Regions from separate parts of the Leeuwenhoekiella sp. H156 genome, predicted to be linked through region 2. Evidence: riboswitches for the same ligand, from Rfam matches in the RefSeq annotation. Region 2 holds a riboswitch; the other holds the start of a gene.

Region 1 (8,929 bases), 2.2 Mb from region 2:
GCGCGGGTCTCGCGGATGGCTTTACCGTTGTCCCAGGTTTCGGCACGGGCGAGCGTCTCGAGGTTTTTTTCCATAACATCGGCAATTTTCAGCAAGAGGTTGCTGCGGTAAGCGGCGGAAGAATTATTCCATTCGGGAGCAGCTTTCCAGGCGGCATCGATGGCTTTCTCTACATCTTCGGCGGTAGAACGCGGAATACGCGTAAAGTTTGCGCCATCAACGGGAGACACATTATCAAAATACTGTCCTTTTACAGGGGCTGTCCATTTACCGCCAATGTAATTTTCATATTGGTCTTTAAACTTGGGCTTCTCTACAACGTTTGCGGAAGCGGTTTGTACATTACTCATAAGATTTGTCTTTTTAAATTATACGTCTTTATTTGTTTTGCCTTTGAAGTGGGGAAACTGCTGAAAGCTTTAGTGTTAGCTAAAGTTAAACAAGACCATGGCCAATGTGCTGACCGTTTCTATCAAATCAGTGAACTATTCTATTAATAATTAAGGATATGTGATTTTTTAGGCTCTAAAATTGTAAATTTAGTAAACTAAAAATTTTTGATTGCGAATGCTTCAGTTGAAGCTGAAAGAATAATGTTTTGGTTGAATGCATTTAAAGATTGATCTATGCAGCTTTCTGATTCTTTTTATAAAAACCGAAAACTGGAAAATCTGGTAGAGAACCAGACTTCCTACACCTTGAATAATGCTGCGATGCACGTTTTTGAAACGCATCAGAAGGCAGAACGGGTTTTGCTCAAATTTGACAAGCCGGTTTTGGCCAGTATGCTGCGCGGCAAAAAGATTATGCACCTGCGCGATCACAATAGCTTTGACTTTTTACCGGGGGAGTCGCTGATCTTGCCTGCAGACGAACTCATGTGTATTGATTTTCCGGAAGCTCAGGGAACTAATCCTACCCGCTGTCTGGCAATGGCTATTGCCGAAGACAAGATCAAACGCGTGGTGACGCTGATGAATGAAAACCTTACCAAAGATGACGGCAGCGAATGGAGCCTGATGGATTATAACTTTCACTTTACCAATGATGTGGGCATCTACCAGATCTTACAGCGGCTTTTGTTTTTGTTTACTGAAAACCATCCGTCAAAAGATTTCTTTGTAGACAATATGCTGCAGGAGCTTATCGTGCGCATTTTGCAAACCAATAACCGAAAAATTTACACCGATAAAACCTTTAAACTAAGTCCTGATAATCGCCTTTCCTTTATTATCGACTACATACGCGAACACATTCATGAACCCATTTCGGTGGAGCAACTGAGTCAAAAAGCCTGTATGAGCGAATCTAATTTTTACCGGGTGTTTAAAAATGAGCTGGGTGTCTCACCGGTAGATTTCATCAATACCGAACGCATCAAATTAGCGGTAAGTCTGCTGCAGGATCCCGACCGAAAAATTAAAAACATCTATCTGGACTGTGGGTTTGAAAGTCGCTCGTACTTCAACCGGGTATTTAAGCGTATTAAAAATACCTCGCCGGGAGCTTTTCAGGCTAAGATGGCTTCTCTTTAAACCGCGTCTTCTTCAATACTGCGCATGGCACGCAGGTATCTAGAAAGAGCGGCACTGCTTTGCTGCTGAATCTTGAGTTTTAAGAATTTGGTTTTACCCAATAAAAAACCCTTAAAACCCAAAGCCTGTCGCGCCCATTTACTCAGGTCAAAATGATCGGTGTGTTGCAGGATTTTTCCATTTTGAAAGTAAAAGGTGCCCACCACATGATTCACCACTGTGCGTTTTTCAGGACCAAATTTATAAGTAGCCGTCCACTTGGCGCTGCCGTTATAATCGTTTGCCTGAATATCTGAATAGGTGACCTTTAGATCATCGCCACCACGTTCAATAAGCATAAACCACATCGCCCGGGCGCGATCCCCTTTGATATTGCCAAAAGCCGGATCAGAAAATTCCACGTTTTTATGATAGCACGCGGTCATTTTAAGTGGATTGTGATTTTGGAAGGCGCTGTAAAATTGTTCCAGGATTTCTTCGTTAGGATGCATAGCTTTTTTACTGAAGTGGAAAGTTAGCCGTTTCCAGAATATTATGCGCCAAATAAGGGTTTAAGTTTTTCCCTGCCTTCATACAGCAGCCACAATTCAATCGCAAAGAATACCAGACCGATTACAAGTCCGCTGGGTTCATTTACGATATGAAGGAGCATAATACCTACAAGAATGGGAAACAGCATCACGGCACCAAGCGTACGCAGGGGTTTAAATAGAACCAGAATACCTCCCAGAATTTCAACCCCGGCGACCAGAGGCATTAACCAGCCTATAGTTTCAAAAGCCCCCATCACCTCGAGCATTGCTGCCGGGATATCTTCGGGCATAGGCATATAATTAAAGAGTTTGTTGAGCCCCGAATTGATAAACATCAATCCGAAAAGGATGCTAACGACGAGTAAGACTTTAGATTTCATAAGGACATAACCGTTGGTTTTTTAATCTTTAATAGGAGCTGTGGGAAAGCTGTACTCTAAAATATTGAAATTTCAGATTGAATTTTAAGTCTTCCTTAAGATTTTCTAGCCCCCTTTTTCGGGTACATTTCTTTAAATTCAAGTGATTTTCTAACATTTCAATCGATGTAAATAGGCAATGACTATCATTTTATAAAATGTATAGATTGAACTTATATCAATAACTCGTTTTAAAATGGTTGTTTTACGTTGGAAAAATTTCATTTAAAACATATATATGGACACAAACAAATCAAACCACGGTAATGACGGAAAAGTCTGGGAGGTAAACGAATCTTCAGCTAAATGTCCTTTCCTTAACGGAGAGATGCATCACGTTACCGGTCAGGGGACAACCAACCGCGACTGGTGGCCAGAGCAATTAAACCTAAGTATTTTGAAGCAAAACTCATCTAAGGTAAATCCTATGGATGAAGATTTTGATTATGCTGAGGCGTTTAAATCATTAGATCTTGCAGCGGTAAAGCAGGATTTATTCGACTTAATGACCAACAGCCAGGACTGGTGGCCGGCAGATTACGGGCACTATGGTCCGTTTTTTATACGTATGGCTTGGCACGCGGCCGGTACCTATCGTATTCACGATGGTCGTGGCGGCGCAGGTAGCGGGCAGCAGCGTTTTGCTCCCTTAAACAGCTGGCCCGATAATGCCAATTTAGATAAAGCGCGCTTGCTGCTTTGGCCTATAAAAAAGAAATACGGAAATAAATTATCATGGGCAGACCTTCTAATCCTTGCCGGAAACTGTGCTCACGAGTCTATGGGACTTCAAACTTTTGGTTTTGCAGGTGGTCGTGAAGACGTTTGGGAACCCGAAGAAGTATATTGGGGAGCAGAGACCGAATGGCTTGCAAACCAGGAACGTTATAAGGGTGGTGAATTAGAGAAAGCATTAGGTGCCGCACATATGGGATTGATTTATGTAAACCCGGAAGGGCATAATGCAAACCCAGATCCTGTAGAATCTGCACATTACATCCGCGAGACTTTTGGCCGTATGGCGATGAACGATTATGAGACTGTAGCTCTTATTGCCGGTGGTCACACATTCGGTAAAACCCATGGTGCTGCAGATCCTGAGAAATACGTAGGTGTTGAACCTGCCGGAGCAGATATCGAAGCTCAGGGAATGGGATGGAAAAACAGCTATGGCAGCGGTAAAGGAGCAGATACCATCACCAGTGGTATTGAAGGTGCCTGGACCGACACGCCTACCCAATGGAGCAACAAATATTTTGAGAATCTCTTTGGTTACGAGTGGGAATTGACCAAGAGTCCTGCCGGTGCACACCAGTGGAAACCTAAAGGAGATGCCGGTGCAGGTACTGTACCTGATGCGCACCGTCCTGACGTGAAGCATGCACCGTTTATGCTAACGACCGACTTGTCCCTTCGTTTTGATCCTGCCTACGAGAAAATCTCCAGACACTTTATGGAAAACCCTGAAGAGTTTGCAGATGCCTATGCTCGTGCCTGGTTTAAACTAACACACCGGGATATGGGACCTAAAGAGCGTTACCTGGGCCCTGAAGTTCCTCAGGAAGAATTGATCTGGCAGGACCCTATTCCTGCTGTAGATCACGAGCTGATCAACGATGCAGATATTGAGCATTTAAAGGCTAATATTCTGGATGCCGGTCACTCAATTTCTGATTTGGTTTCTGTGGCCTGGGCTTCCGCTTCAACCTTTAGAGGTTCAGACAAACGTGGTGGAGCCAACGGAGCACGCATTCGTTTTGCACCCCAACGCGGATGGGAAGTAAACAATCCTGAGAAGTTGAACGCGGTGTTGAACACCTTAGAAGGCATTCAAAAGTCCTTTAACGATTCGCAAAGCGGAAACAAAAAAGTTTCAATCGCAGACCTTATTGTACTTGCAGGTAGTGCTGCTGTAGAAAAGGCTGCACACAATGCCGGTCACGAGATCAGCGTGCCTTTTACTCCCGGTCGTGCCGATGCGCTTGAAGAGCAAACCGATGCTTCTGCATTTGACGCGCTTGAGCCTGTAGCAGATGGTTTTAGAAATTATATGAAAGACCGTTTTAAAATTAAAGCCGAAGAATTTTTGGTAGACCGTGCTCAGTTGCTAACCCTTACTCCACCTGAAATGACGGTATTGGTAGGTGGTATGCGCGTGTTAAACACTAATTTTGATGGTTCGCATCACGGCGTATTTACCCATAATCCCGAAACCTTGACCAATGATTTCTTTGTAAATCTGCTGGATATGAACACTACGTGGAAATCGGTTTCTGAAAATGATGATGTATTTGAAGGTAGTGATCGCAATACCGGCGAAAAGAAATGGACAGGTACTCGTGTAGATTTGATCTTTGGTTCAAACTCCGAGTTACGTGCCCTGGCTGAATCGTATGCCTTGGAAGATAGCGGTGAGCGTTTTGTGAAGCATTTCGTAAAAGCCTGGACCAAGGTGATGAACCTGGATCGATATGATTTAAAAAAGTAGGTTAGATTTTAATTGTTAGTAAGGAGGCGGCCCGTTTGGGCCGCCTTTTTTAATTGCCAGGAGTCCTTAAGATTTAAAAAGCTTCCTGCTCTTCAGGTTTCAGGCTTTTTTCCCGCAGGGTTTTTGCCGCTTCAACCATTGCCTTTAAAGCCTTACGTGTTTCTTCCCAACCCCGGGTTTTGAGTCCGCAATCGGGGTTTACCCATAATTGTTTATCGGGAATAACCTGTCTTGCTTTTTCCATCAGGGCAAGCATTTCTTCTTTAGCAGGCACCCTTGGGGCGTGAATGTCGTATACTCCCGGCCCTATCTCATTGGGGTAATTAAATTCTGCAAAGGCATCCAGCAATTCCATCTGCGAGCGGGAGCATTCAATGGTTATCACATCGGCATCCATCGCGGCAATGTGTTCAATAATATCATTGAATTCTGAGTAGCACATATGCGTATGGATCTGGGTTTCCTCCCGAACTCCTGCTGCCGAAAGGCAAAACGCATTTACGGCCCATTTGAGGTACGCATCCCATTCTGCTTTTCGAAGCGGAAGTCCTTCACGCAGGGCGGGTTCATCTATTTGAATGATGCGTATTCCGGCTTTTTCCAGATCGAGTACTTCGTCCCGTATGGCCAGGGCAATCTGATTACAGGTTTCAGAACGGGGTTGATCATTCCGCACAAAACTCCATTGCAAAATAGTAACCGGGCCGGTGAGCATGCCCTTTACAATTCTGGAGGTAAGGCCCTGTGCATAGGTACTCCATTTTACAGTCATAGGATTTGGGCGTTCGACATCACCGTATATGATGGGCGGCTTAACGCAACGGCTTCCGTAGCTTTGCACCCAGCCCAGCCGGGTAAAAGCAAAGCCGTCAAGCTGCTCGCCAAAGTACTCTACCATATCATTGCGTTCAAACTCGCCGTGCACCAGTACATCGAGATCAATTTCTTCCTGCCAGCGTATACAATGCTCTGTTTCTTCAAGGAGCAGGTTCTCATAATCGGCCGCTGTGAGGTTATCTTTTTTAAATTGTGCCCTCCAGCTTCGCACTTCTTTGGTTTGTGGAAAAGAACCTATGGTTGTGGTAGGAAACAGGGGGAGCTTAAGCGCCTTGTGCTGTTTCGTCCTGCGAATGGAAAAGGCCTCATTGCGCAAAGCATCCTGAATGCTTATCGCTGCCGTTCTTTGCTTAACCTGAGTTTTGTGAATACGCTTTGATTCCCTGCGGCTTTTGATGCTGTCTATGTTGGCCTGCAGTTTTCGCATACCCGATACCGCCTCTTCGTCTTTAGATTCCACCAGGTTTTTTAAGGTGGTGATTTCGTCTAGTTTTTGTTTGGCAAAGGCCAGCCAGTTTTTGATTTCCGGCGTTAGGGCGTTTGTTTCCGGTTCCAGATCCAGGTCACAGGGTACGTGCAACAGGGAACAGCTGGGAGCCAACAAGACGCGTGCAGATCCTAAGGTTTTGATAGCCCGGTTGATTTCTTTTAAAGTGGCCTCATAATCGTTTTTCCAAATGTTTCTGCCGTCGACAAGACCTAGTGAAATGCTTAGGTTTTCCGGGGCTTTTTTCAGGATTTGATTCAATTGCCCTGGTGCGCGGACCAGGTCGATATGCAGGGCACAGACGGGCAGAGAAATTGCCAGATCCAGGTTTCCGCCCAAACCTTCAAAATAAGTAGCCAGTAGAAATTTTAAAGCCGGGAAGGCTTCCCGGAGTTCGTGATACACGCGATGGTACACTTCTTTTTCACGATGGCTTAAATCAAGCGTCAGGAAAGGTTCGTCGAGCTGAACCCATACCGCCCCGTTTTCCTGAAGTTTTTCCAGCAGTTTAAAATACACGGGCAGCAGGCGATCTATAAGATCTAAACGGTGAAAACCGGTTTCTTTTTCTTTACCTAAAAGCAGATAGGATACCGGCCCCAGTAAAACCGGTTTGGTAAGTATACCGGCATCTTTCGCCTCTAAAAACTCGTCAACCGCTTTGGTTGAAAATAATTCAAATTTCTGGTCTTTAGTGAATTCGGGGACGATGTAATGGTAGTTGGTGTCAAACCACTTGGTCATTTCCATTGCGGTAAGGTCAAGCCCGTCCCGTTGATAACCGCGAGCCATTGCAAAATAGAGATCGGGTATGCTGTTGTCTGATTTGCCAAGTAAAGGCGCATAACGTGCAGGAATCGCTTTAAGCGTTAAGGACATATCCAATACCTGATCGTAAAACGAAAAATCGTTTGAAGGGATGAGGTCTATGCCCGCTTCCTGCTGTATCAGCCAGTTGTTTATTCGTAGTTCTGCACCGGTTTGATGCAGTTCGTCGAGTGAGATTTTACCTGACCAATACTGCTCACAGGCTTTCTTGAGTTCACGATGGCTACCAATACGCGGGTAGCCCAGAATGTGCGTTTGCATGTTGCTAAACTTTTAAATGAATGAATGATTTAAAAGTTCGTTGCCCTATTTTGGCTTTGCCAAAACGATGAGAAGAAACCGGAGAAGGATGGTGCAGGAAGCTTACAAAAGGATACAGGTATCCCCTTGAAAATTTACGTGCATCGTACCAGACCAATAGCTTCAGATCGCGAAAGCAAAGTCTTAGCGGAACAGGCAGGTCTCCTGACTTGTAACAGCTTTACCGTCCTTCCCATATTTTTGAGATACAGTGGACTCGATTTGGCAAAGCCTTATGGTATTACTTACAGTTGCGCGACAGCTCTGGATTTGCACCAGATTCCCTATTAATGCACGTTATGTGTAACCCGTTCCGTTAGATGAAAAATAAAGTAATGAACTTATTGAGGCCGTGAAATTACGGTTTTAGGTTTTATCAAAGTAGTATTACCAGTTTATTCTTAAAAGGCTTTGCGCAGGCTTTTTGCCAAACCTCAATATGCTGCCTTTAACGCCGCCTTAACGTGTTTTGTGTGAAGACCTTACTATATTTAAATAAAAAGCTAAGTTATGAGTGATCTAAAACGAAAGAATCTGGTAGAACGCAATCTGGCCGATATGCACAGAGGCGGGGAAGGTGTTCATTTTACCGAATCGCAACGCGCGCTGAAAAAGAATAAAGAGGGGGAAGAAGAGCGTATTAATGCGAAATTGAAGAAAAAATAAATGCAATTTACGATAACAGACCTCACAGGTTTCCAAAACCTGTGAGGTCTTTTTTTATTAAGTGTTCTCTGTAAACGACCACGCCACAATTCTACTTATTTTATTACCGGTTCCCATCGGGATCGTTTTTACGGTTAGGGCTTCAGCGCGCTTCAGGTGTTTGTAAATGTCTTTTAAATAGTCCTGACGGGAGACCAAAGTCGTAAACCACCTGCACTGCTCAGCAAATGCGCTGCTTTCGCGTATCATAGTCTTGATAAACTTAGGCTCTCCACCCGGTGTGATGAGTTCGTTCTGATTCCCGGAAAAATTGAGATCGGGGGTTGATTGTTGGTTTCCGGTAAGGTTGTTCACTTTTCTGCGCGTTCCTTGAGTAGCCGCATCCCGCGTAGCGTGAAAGGGCGGGTTGCACATGCTAAAGTCAAAGGCCTCGCCGGGCTTGATCACATTTTTAAAAATAGACCCTTTGGTTTCCTGTAGGCGCAGTTCGATTTTAGAGTTCAGGATGGTATTGTTTTCAATGATTTTTGCTGCGGAAGCAATAGCCCTGGGATCAATATCGGTTGCTACAAAATCCCAGTCGTATTCTACAACACCCAGAATGGGATAAATTAAGCTGGCGCCGGTGCCAATATCCAGACCTTTGATTTCTTTTCCCTGCGGAATTTTTCCGTTTGTGCTTTCGGCTAATAAATCGGCCAGGTAATGCAGGTAATCTGCCCTTCCCGGAATGGGAGGCACCAGATTCGCTTCCGGAAATTCCCAGTTGGGTATTCCGTAGTAAAAACCCAGCAATGCCTGATTGAGCAATTTTACCGCCTTAGGATTCGCAAAAT
Region 2 (8,929 bases):
AATACGCATACGTTGCCCGCTATTGCCTACTTTCATCAACTCGTCATAATTATCGTTTTTAAGGATGTCTTTAAGCTTAGTCGTTTCGGTATTGTAAAAACCCGTATCCTTCAGAGAATAAGCCAGCAGATTGATTTTTTTAACTGAATTCACCACTTTTTGTTGATCTGCCGAAAGCTTTTCGCTTGCCGGGGCAAGAAGGCTTGTGGGCACATCGAGCGAGATAAACGCGTCATTCTCCTTGCTGTCTATATAGTATTCCTGTAGCGATTGCTCATTATTACAGCCTATTAGGCTGAAAATAGCCAGAGCAAGTACGCCTGATTTTAGAAAGTTCATCTTAGTTTACTTTTACGTTCTTAAGTTCTTCGCTGCCTTCAAAATTGATGCTGCTCGCGATCTTACCTATTTCTTTAAGGTCAATGTCTCCGGTTATTTTGATGATAACGGTGTCTTCATCACCTGTGCCGTTTAAAAACATCAGAAACTCGCTTACGAAATCTTCGCTTTTACCGGGCTTGTAGTAAAAATTCACGTTTTTACCGTCGTCCTTAACGCGCATCAACTGCTCTAGCTTTTGCGATGACCTGTACGCATTAAACTCACTCTTCATCATACCCGCGGCAGAGGGATTCTTTGTTGCATATACCTGAATTTCCTTAAGGCTGTTAACCATATTGATGTAATTTTTCATCTCCGGATCTTTAGAGTCGAGATCCATCTTGCCGAGTAGCTTGAACATTTTTTGATTCATAACCATTGCGGTTACATCTTTCATATCTTCAAACTTCTCGAAGCTTTGTGAAAAACCGGTAAGACTCACGCTTACCAAAAGGATTGTAATTACTAATTTTCTCATCGTTTTTTGATTTTGATTATTTTAAAATTTGATTGGTGGTTTCTTCAAAAGCATCAAGCTTATTGAGGTTACCGGTACTTTTGTTTACAAAGTTGCCCATCATAAACAGAGCCTGCTTGGTTTTTAAGGCTGCTACCTCCGGGTCTTTATAAGTACCCAGATCCTGCTCTGATGCAGATTGCTTATTGAAGGTCAAAAACAGACCTACACAAAGCAAAATACTCGCTGCAATGGGTATCCAGTAGCGTTTGGGCTTATCCTCAGGGAGTTCTAAGGTTCGGTTAAAACTACCTTCCCGGGCAACGGCAAAAGCTGCAAACAAAGGCTTGTATTCTTCCAGATGCGCGGCTACCTTGTCACTAGTAAAGTAGTTCTGCAACTGGGCTTCCTGCTCCAAAGAAGTCTCCCCTTCAAAATAAAGCTGGAGCAGGTTTTCAATTTTATCTAATTCCATAGTTGTGTTTTTTTAGCAATTGTTCGCGTATGGTTTTTCGGGCTCTCGAAAGCGTCACACGCACCGCTGTTTCATTTAAATTTAATTCTTCAGCAATCTCACTGTTACTGTACTGCTCTATGTCACGCATATGCAAAACCAGTCGTTGCTGTTCGGGTAAGTCATTCATCAATTTCAATACCCAATTTACGCTGTCCTGATTTTCGGTATGCTTTACCGTATTATAATGCTCATCTTCATAATTGGTGTGTACCAGTTGCAAATTGCTGCTGCTTTTCAGCTTCAGCTTATCGTAACAATGATTCTTGGTTATGGTTACTGCAAAGGCTTCCACACTTTTGAGCTTTTTAAACTTTTTGCGATACGACCATAATTTTATAAGAACCTCTTGTGTAGCGTCCTGCGCCTCGTCTTCAGAAACCAGCAACCGCTTTGCAAGGCGGTACAGCCGGTCCTGTACGGGAGTCACGTGAGCTAAAAATTCCTTTTGGTTCATTTCTTCTTGTGGTTAGTTATCAGGATGACGACTCAGTATAAATTTTGTTACAGCAAACCTTTTTTAAGGTAATAAACCTTTAAATTTAACGTTCAAAAAAAATACGTTGTTAATGAAAAAGATAGCCTCAAGTCTTCTCATCCTGTTTTTTGCGCTTTTTAGTCTCTCTTGCAGTACCGATAGGGATGACGAACTAGGCCCGGTTTCGTTTCTCGAAATTAAAAATTTTATTTACGACGGGATGCAGCTTTACTACCTGTACAAGCCCGAAGTACCGGAACTCGCCAATGACTTTTTTGAATCGCGAGAAGAGCGCAATGACTTTTTAAACAGCTTTGACACTCCGGAAAATTTCTTTTACAATGGTTTAGTGACTCCCGGAGACCGTTTTAGCTTTATAACAGACGATTATCGTGAACTTGAGCGCAGTTTTGCCGGGATTTCTAAAACTTCGGGAATTGAGTACGGTTTATCGCTAGACCGTAACGATCCCAATTTTGCCTTTGCCTGGGTGCGTTATGTGTTGCCCGAGACGCCAGCATCTGCAGCCGGTGTTGAACGCGGAATGTTATTCAACAGCGTTAATGGAGAGCGATTGACCACCACGGCTAATGCTGATGGCACCTATTCGCTTAGCGCACGTTCCCGCGAATTGCTCAATCTGGATGTGTTTAGTATTGACCTGGCCGAATTTGACACCAATGACAATTTACAACCCACGGGCGTAAGCATTGACCTCACTCAGGTAGAATATACCGAAAACCCGGTTTTTATTGCCAAAACACTCACCGTCAATACCCGTAAAATAGGCTATTTGATGTATAACGCCTACCGGCGTAATTTTGACGTGCAGCTCAACAATGCTTTCGCACAGTTTAAGGCAGATGGCATCGAAGACCTCGTGCTTGACCTGCGTTATAACGGTGGTGGCTCTGTAGAAACAGCTATTGACCTCACTTCGATGATCACCGGGCAATTTAACGGTCAGGTAATTACCAAACAACGTTGGAACCCGGAGGTACAGGCAGTTTTTGAAGCTGGGAATCCCGAAAATCTGCTCGACCGTTTTGACAATAGTATTTCAAACAAAGATGCAATAAATAGCCTCAATCTGACCCGCCTTTTTGTAATAACTACCGGCAGCACCGCCTCGGCGAGTGAACTCACCATTATCGGTCTTAAGCCCTACATTGAGGTTAAAACAATAGGCACCACTACGGTTGGTAAATTTGAGGCCTCTCTCACTTTATATGACTCTGATGATTTTAGCCGAAATGACCGGAGTTTAAATCCACGGCATTTTTATGCCATTCAGCCTTTGGTTTACACCTATGAAAACTCAGCAGGCACGGTAGGTCCACCTACCGGAATTATCCCGGATTTTGAACTTCGGGAAAATTTGACCAATCTTGGTGTGCTGGGCGATGAAAACGAACCCCTGCTCAGCCTGGCTTTAGATCAGATCCTGGGAAGAAGCCCTTCCGGAAAAACCAGAAGTGGTATAAAATTTGAACATTTCACAGCGGTTGAAAACCAAAGCCCTGACTTTCAGCGTATGTATATTGACAACCTGCCGGAAGCCTTGCAAAACAAAAGATAAATAACCCCTTAAAGATGACTATGAAAAAGAATTTAGTACTCCTACTCCTGGGTCTGCTTGTATTTACAGGCTGTTCTAAGGATGATGACACGCCACCTGTTGTAGAAGAAACCCCCGAAGAAGAAACCCCGGCACTTACTCGTGCCGATTTCCCGGTTCAGGATTTTATGTACCAGGCGATGAATGAAGTTTATTTATACAAATCAAGAGTTCCCGTTCTTGCAAATAATAGATTTAATTCTGAAGCAGCATACGTTGATTTTTTAGCAAGTGAAGATGACCCTCTCGATTTTTTCGAAAAACTTGAAGCAGACATAGACCGTTTCAGCTTTGCAACAGAAAATTATGTCGCATTGGAAAATGCCTTTTCAGGCATTTCAAAGTCTGATGGTTTAGAGCTTTCATTTGTAGCCTACACACTTGATGGTGTACGATACGCTGCAGGGATAATTCGCTATGTAGTTCCTAACTCTCCGGGTGCAAACGCGGGCTTATCTAGAGGTCAGGCTCTTATAACCATAAACGGTAATAGACTTACTATTGCAGGTAGTTCTCTTAGCTCTCAGGCAATCGACCTGTTAAACTTAGATAATTATACATTAGGTATTTCTCCAGGATTTGAGAATTCTCAAACCTTATCAATTGCAACTTCAGATGTAAGTATTTCAAAAATACAGCTTACTGAAAACCCTATTTTAGTTAGCAAAACCCTTGATGTAAATGGTACTAAAATTGGGTATTTAATGTATAACTCATTTGTCTCTCAATTTGATGATGAATTAAATGCTGCTTTCGCAGATTTTGAAGCAGATGGAATACAAGATCTTGTACTTGACCTCAGATATAATGGTGGAGGCTCAGTTGCTTCAGCAATCGATTTATGTTCTATGATTACCGGTCAGTTTAATGGCGAAATCCTCATCAAACAACGCTGGAACGATGAATATCAGGCATTCTTTGAATCTCAGGGTCCGGAAAGTCTATTAAACAGATTTAACGCTACAATTTTTACAGGTACACCCCAACAAGAACCTATAAACAGTTTAAACCTTTCACGCCTTTATGTTATTGGTTTGAAATCCTATACAGCCTCAGCAAGCGAACTTACGGCTATAGGTCTTGAGCCTTACATCGATGTGCAGCTTATTGGGAATGGTACTGTTGGTAAATTTGAAGCCTCTGCAACGCTATATGATAGCCAAAATTTTGGAAGAGAAAATGCGAATCCCAATCATACCTATGCAGTACAGCCTCTGATATTTACCTATGCAAACGCAAATGATGTTGTTGGACCTCCCTCCGGACTGACACCTGATTTTAATGCGACTGAATCGCTTGACAATCTGGGGATTTTAGGAGATCCGGAAGAACCTTTATTGAAAATAGCTTTAGATCAAATTATAGGACGATCTTATAGTGGAAAAAGTTCTAGTCAGAAAAGTAACCTACTTGAAATACAAGGTTTGAAAGATCAATCACCTATTTACCAAAAAATGTATATTGATAATTTACCTCTTATCAAAAAGTAAGATGTTGTGATAAACTAAAAACCCGGCTTTTGAAGATTCAAAAGCCGGGTTTTTTTATGTGCTTTGCTTAAGCTAGAGCGAAAGATTCAATCCAAATCGAATATTTCTTCCACGTGTGGTATAGCCCACCAACTCTACATAATCGGTATTGAATACATTGTTGAGGCCTACAAAAAGATTGACCTGATTCTTCAGAATCTTTTGGCTCAAATACAGGTCAAACAACCCATAAGCATCAAGACTTACCTGCTCTCCGGTAGTAAAATCACTGTCACTTCGCTCGCCCCGGTATTGATAACTGGCCGAGAAAAAGGTTCCGCTATTCAGATTGAGACCCAGCTGACCAAAAGCCGTATGCTTTGGTAAACGCAGCAATTGGCGGTCTTTAGGCTCGGTAAACGTATAATTGGCACGCAAATCAATAAGTTTAAAAAGTTTCCCTTCCAGTTCAAATTCAGCACCCTGTACCGTAAAATCTTCAGTCACATTCTGGTATTCCCCTTCAAAAGTTACCGGATCGATGGTCACATAATCTATAAAGTTTTCTTCCAGACGGTTGAAGTAGGTTCCGCTAACGCGAAAAGTACCTGCCTTCCACTCTATCCCGCCTTCCAGAGTTCGGTCTTCTTCAGGCTGCAAATCGGGGTTGGCGCCAAAATTTCCATACAATTGCGAAAGCGAAGGCGCGATAAATGAAGTTGCATAGCTTCCAAAAAACTTCAAATAGCCTTCCTGCTGATCAAAAGTGAATGAAGGATTCAGACTATAGGTCAGGTGGCTTCCGTACTCGCTGTGATTATTGAGGCGTGCACCGGCGTTTACATTCAGTCCAAAATCAGACACATACACCACATTAGCATAGGGATCGGTGATTTGAGAGGTTTCCTGCTCCCCAAAATAGGTGCGGCTGTTGATGTGATTCAGTCCCAAAACCGTATAAAATTTCTCATTAAACGTATAGCGGTTAAAGACATCCAAAATATAGCTGTCTGAATCATACGCATTGGGAAAAGCCGATTGAAACTCGCGCTCAATGCTGTTATAGGCAGCATTTAAGGTAATGCTTCCCTTGTTGTAGTTAAACTCGGAATTGACCCCGCCGCGATACTGCTTGCTGAACGAGCGGTAAGCTGCATCTTCCAGAGGGAAGGAATTGTCGTAATCCACATCCATCTTATCGTAGTTTCCATAAGCGGTAAGACTGAAACGTTCACCAAAGTCATACCCAAACTTCACTTGCGTGCTGTAGCGCGAAAACGGGTCTTTCTCGTTGCTGTCTGCGTCAATCACAGCCGAAAGTCCGTCTGTATACTGCTGTGCAAAACCTACCAGATAGGTAAATTTATCGAGCGTACCGTTTACCGAAACCCGGTTTTGGAAATCATTAAAGCTAAAATCCCGGTCATTTTGCGACTCATTGGTCCCGGCAACAGAAGTGGCTTCAAAAGCGATTTTGTCTTTGGAAGCCTTGCGCGTAATGATGTTGATCACCGCTGTAGCCGCACCGCTTCCGTAAAGGGTACTGGCCGCGCCTTTGATAATCTCTATACGCTCAATGCTATTCACATCAAGTAAACGCAAATCGTAATCGGAAGCTATGTTTGAAGGATCATTAAGCTGCACCCCGTCAATAAGTACGAGCACCTGCCGGTTGTTACCCCCGCGTGCAAAAATACTGATGTTTTGCCCCGCATTGCTCTGTGCGCCGTTAATGCTGATGCCGCTTACGGTACTCAGGATCTCGGCAACCGATTTCCCTTCCTGTTTTTCGAGTTCGTCGCGGGTGATGCGGGTCACTACTTTACCGCTGTTTTCGCGTTTCAATTCAAATTTGGAGTCGGTCACCACGACCTCTTCCAGTTTTTGTGGTTCCTCCTGTTGAGCAAAAACCGACAGGGACGCCAATAATGCGCCGCCCAAAACATACTTTTTGGTAATCATTTAAAATAAAATTGTACGAGAAAAGGTATGAAGTCACCTTCATACAAACCTTTATCCCGAAGGTTTGACAAAAGTGAATAAAGGCAGGTCTCCTGGCTCGCGTATAAAGATCAACCTTCCCGCCCGGTGTGGGCAGTGGTATTAAAGAGCAATCTTTACCTTCCGCTAATGCGGAATAAGCTTACAGTTGCGGGAACAGCTCAGGACTTCGTCAATTCAGAATTCAGAATTCTGAATTCTGAATTTTGGTCACCTGATTCCCTTTTAAGGCATTTTTCAGACTGAAAATTGCCACCAAAATTCGGGCACGAAGTTAATCAAATCCATAAGCCTGCACGCCTTTTTTTAATTAATCTTACTTTTGAGGCGGTGTTTAAAAATTCCAAATCCCGTATTATTTTGAAAGCAAAAAACTTAGCCTCCCTTTTAGTCCTGTTCCTGCTCGTTTTTAGCGGCTGCAAAAATGAAAAAGCAAACGATCCCGCTTCCGCGAAAGCATCACAGGAGCAAAAGATGAAGTATGCTAAAGGCTTCAACATTCTGGATTATGAAGCGTATACGCTGCTCACGGTCACTCAGGCCTGGCCCGGAAGCGATAAAACCTTTCGTTATGCTTTACTCAAACAAGGTCAAAAACTTCCGGACAGCGTAAAGGTCAATGCCGTGATAAACATTCCCATACAAAGCATTGTGGTCACCTCTACCACGCACATTCCCGCTTTGGAATTGTTGCGTGTGGAAGCCAGCCTGAAAGGTTTCCCGAATCTCGATTACATTTCGTCTCCTAAAACCCGCGCCCGCATCAAAAACGGCGAAGTACAGGAATTGGGTCAAAACGAATCGATCAACACCGAAAGCGCCATCAACCTCAACCCGGATGCGGTCATAACCTTTGGTGTGGAAGGTGAAAACAAAACCATCAATTCCCTGCAACGGGCCGGGATTCCGGTTTTGTATAACGGCGACTGGACCGAAACCACGCCCTTAGGCCAGGCCGAATGGATCAAATTCTTTGCGGCGCTTTATGACAAACAGGATATGGCCGATTCTATCTTCACAGGTATTGAAAAACGCTATCTCGATCTCAAACAAAAAGCTGCGACCGCTCCGCAAGAACCCACGGTAATCAGCGGTGCGATGTTTAAAGACGTTTGGTATTTGCCTAAAGGCGACAGCTGGGCCGCAACTTTAGTTGCAGACGCACACGGAGATTACCTGTACAAAGACACCGAAGGAACCGGCAGCGCCGCCCTGAGTATCGAAGAGGTGCTCAACACCGCTCAGGATGCCGATTTCTGGATCGCACCCAATGCCTTTGAACGCTTTAGCGATCTGGCAGACGCCAACGAAGCCTACACCCGCTTTAAAGCCTTCAACGAACAAAAAATCTACAGTTTTGCTGCCGCAAAAGGCGAAACCGGCGGGATGTTGTATTACGAACTCGCCTCGTCACGACCCGATTGGGTGCTTGAAGATCTTGTAGCGATTTTACACCCGCAACTCCTAACCGATCATCAATTTCATTTTTACTCCCGCCTTGAAGACTAGATCAGGTCATAGCACCAAATTTACACTGCTGGGCGTAGGCGTACTGCTCCTGTTGCTGCTCAACATCGCATTGGGATCGGTGTACATCCCGCTTTCTGCAATTTTCAAAGTGATTGCAGGCGACGACAGCATTCGGGAAGCATGGACGTATATTATACTCGATTACCGCATTCCCAAAGCCCTGGCGGCTGTGATGACCGGTAGCGGACTAGCTGTCGCGGGGCTTATGATGCAAACGCTTTTTAAGAACCCGCTGGCGGGACCTTTTGTTCTGGGAATAAGCAGTGGCGCCAGTCTGGGCGTGGCTTTTTTTATTTTGGGCGGAAGCGCTCTGGGCCTTACCGCAATACTTCAGGTACACGGCTGGGGCACCATCATCGCCGCCAGTTTGGGTAGTTTTGCAGTGCTTAGCGTGGTGATTGCCGTTGCTTCACGGGTGCGGGATGCGATGGCCCTATTGATCATCGGCTTAATGTTTGGCAGCCTTACTTCGGCGGTGGTG

What was found. A riboswitch is a leader RNA that binds a small molecule or an ion and turns the genes downstream of it on or off. The one in region 2 is predicted to bind cobalamin.
Region 1: another riboswitch for cobalamin. It lies ahead of metE (5-methyltetrahydropteroyltriglutamate--homocysteine S-methyltransferase); the one in region 2 lies ahead of ACSSS3_RS00590 (TonB-dependent receptor plug domain-containing protein).

Annotation. Positions count from the first base shown of each region.
Region 1 is NZ_CP197499.1:2,411,538-2,420,466, forward strand. It holds gene ACSSS3_RS10490 (aldehyde dehydrogenase family protein) at 1-350, opposite strand, end outside; gene ACSSS3_RS10495 (AraC family transcriptional regulator N-terminal domain-containing protein) at 627-1,535, shown strand; gene ACSSS3_RS10500 (nuclear transport factor 2 family protein) at 1,532-2,026, opposite strand; gene ACSSS3_RS10505 (DoxX family protein) at 2,068-2,448, opposite strand; gene katG (catalase/peroxidase HPI) at 2,726-4,975, shown strand; gene metE (5-methyltetrahydropteroyltriglutamate--homocysteine S-methyltransferase) at 5,049-7,388, opposite strand; cobalamin riboswitch at 7,566-7,754, opposite strand; gene ACSSS3_RS10520 (hypothetical protein) at 7,938-8,093, shown strand; gene rlmF (23S rRNA (adenine(1618)-N(6))-methyltransferase RlmF) at 8,151-8,929, opposite strand, start outside.
Region 2 is NZ_CP197499.1:151,483-160,411, forward strand. It holds gene ACSSS3_RS00560 (DUF4252 domain-containing protein) at 1-339, opposite strand, end outside; gene ACSSS3_RS00565 (DUF4252 domain-containing protein) at 341-859, opposite strand; gene ACSSS3_RS00570 (hypothetical protein) at 876-1,313, opposite strand; gene ACSSS3_RS00575 (RNA polymerase sigma factor) at 1,300-1,809, opposite strand; gene ACSSS3_RS00580 (S41 family peptidase) at 1,922-3,409, shown strand; gene ACSSS3_RS00585 (S41 family peptidase) at 3,430-4,938, shown strand; gene ACSSS3_RS00590 (TonB-dependent receptor plug domain-containing protein) at 5,011-6,879, opposite strand; cobalamin riboswitch at 6,945-7,193, opposite strand; gene ACSSS3_RS00595 (ABC transporter substrate-binding protein) at 7,279-8,427, shown strand; gene ACSSS3_RS00600 (iron chelate uptake ABC transporter family permease subunit) at 8,417-8,929, shown strand, end outside.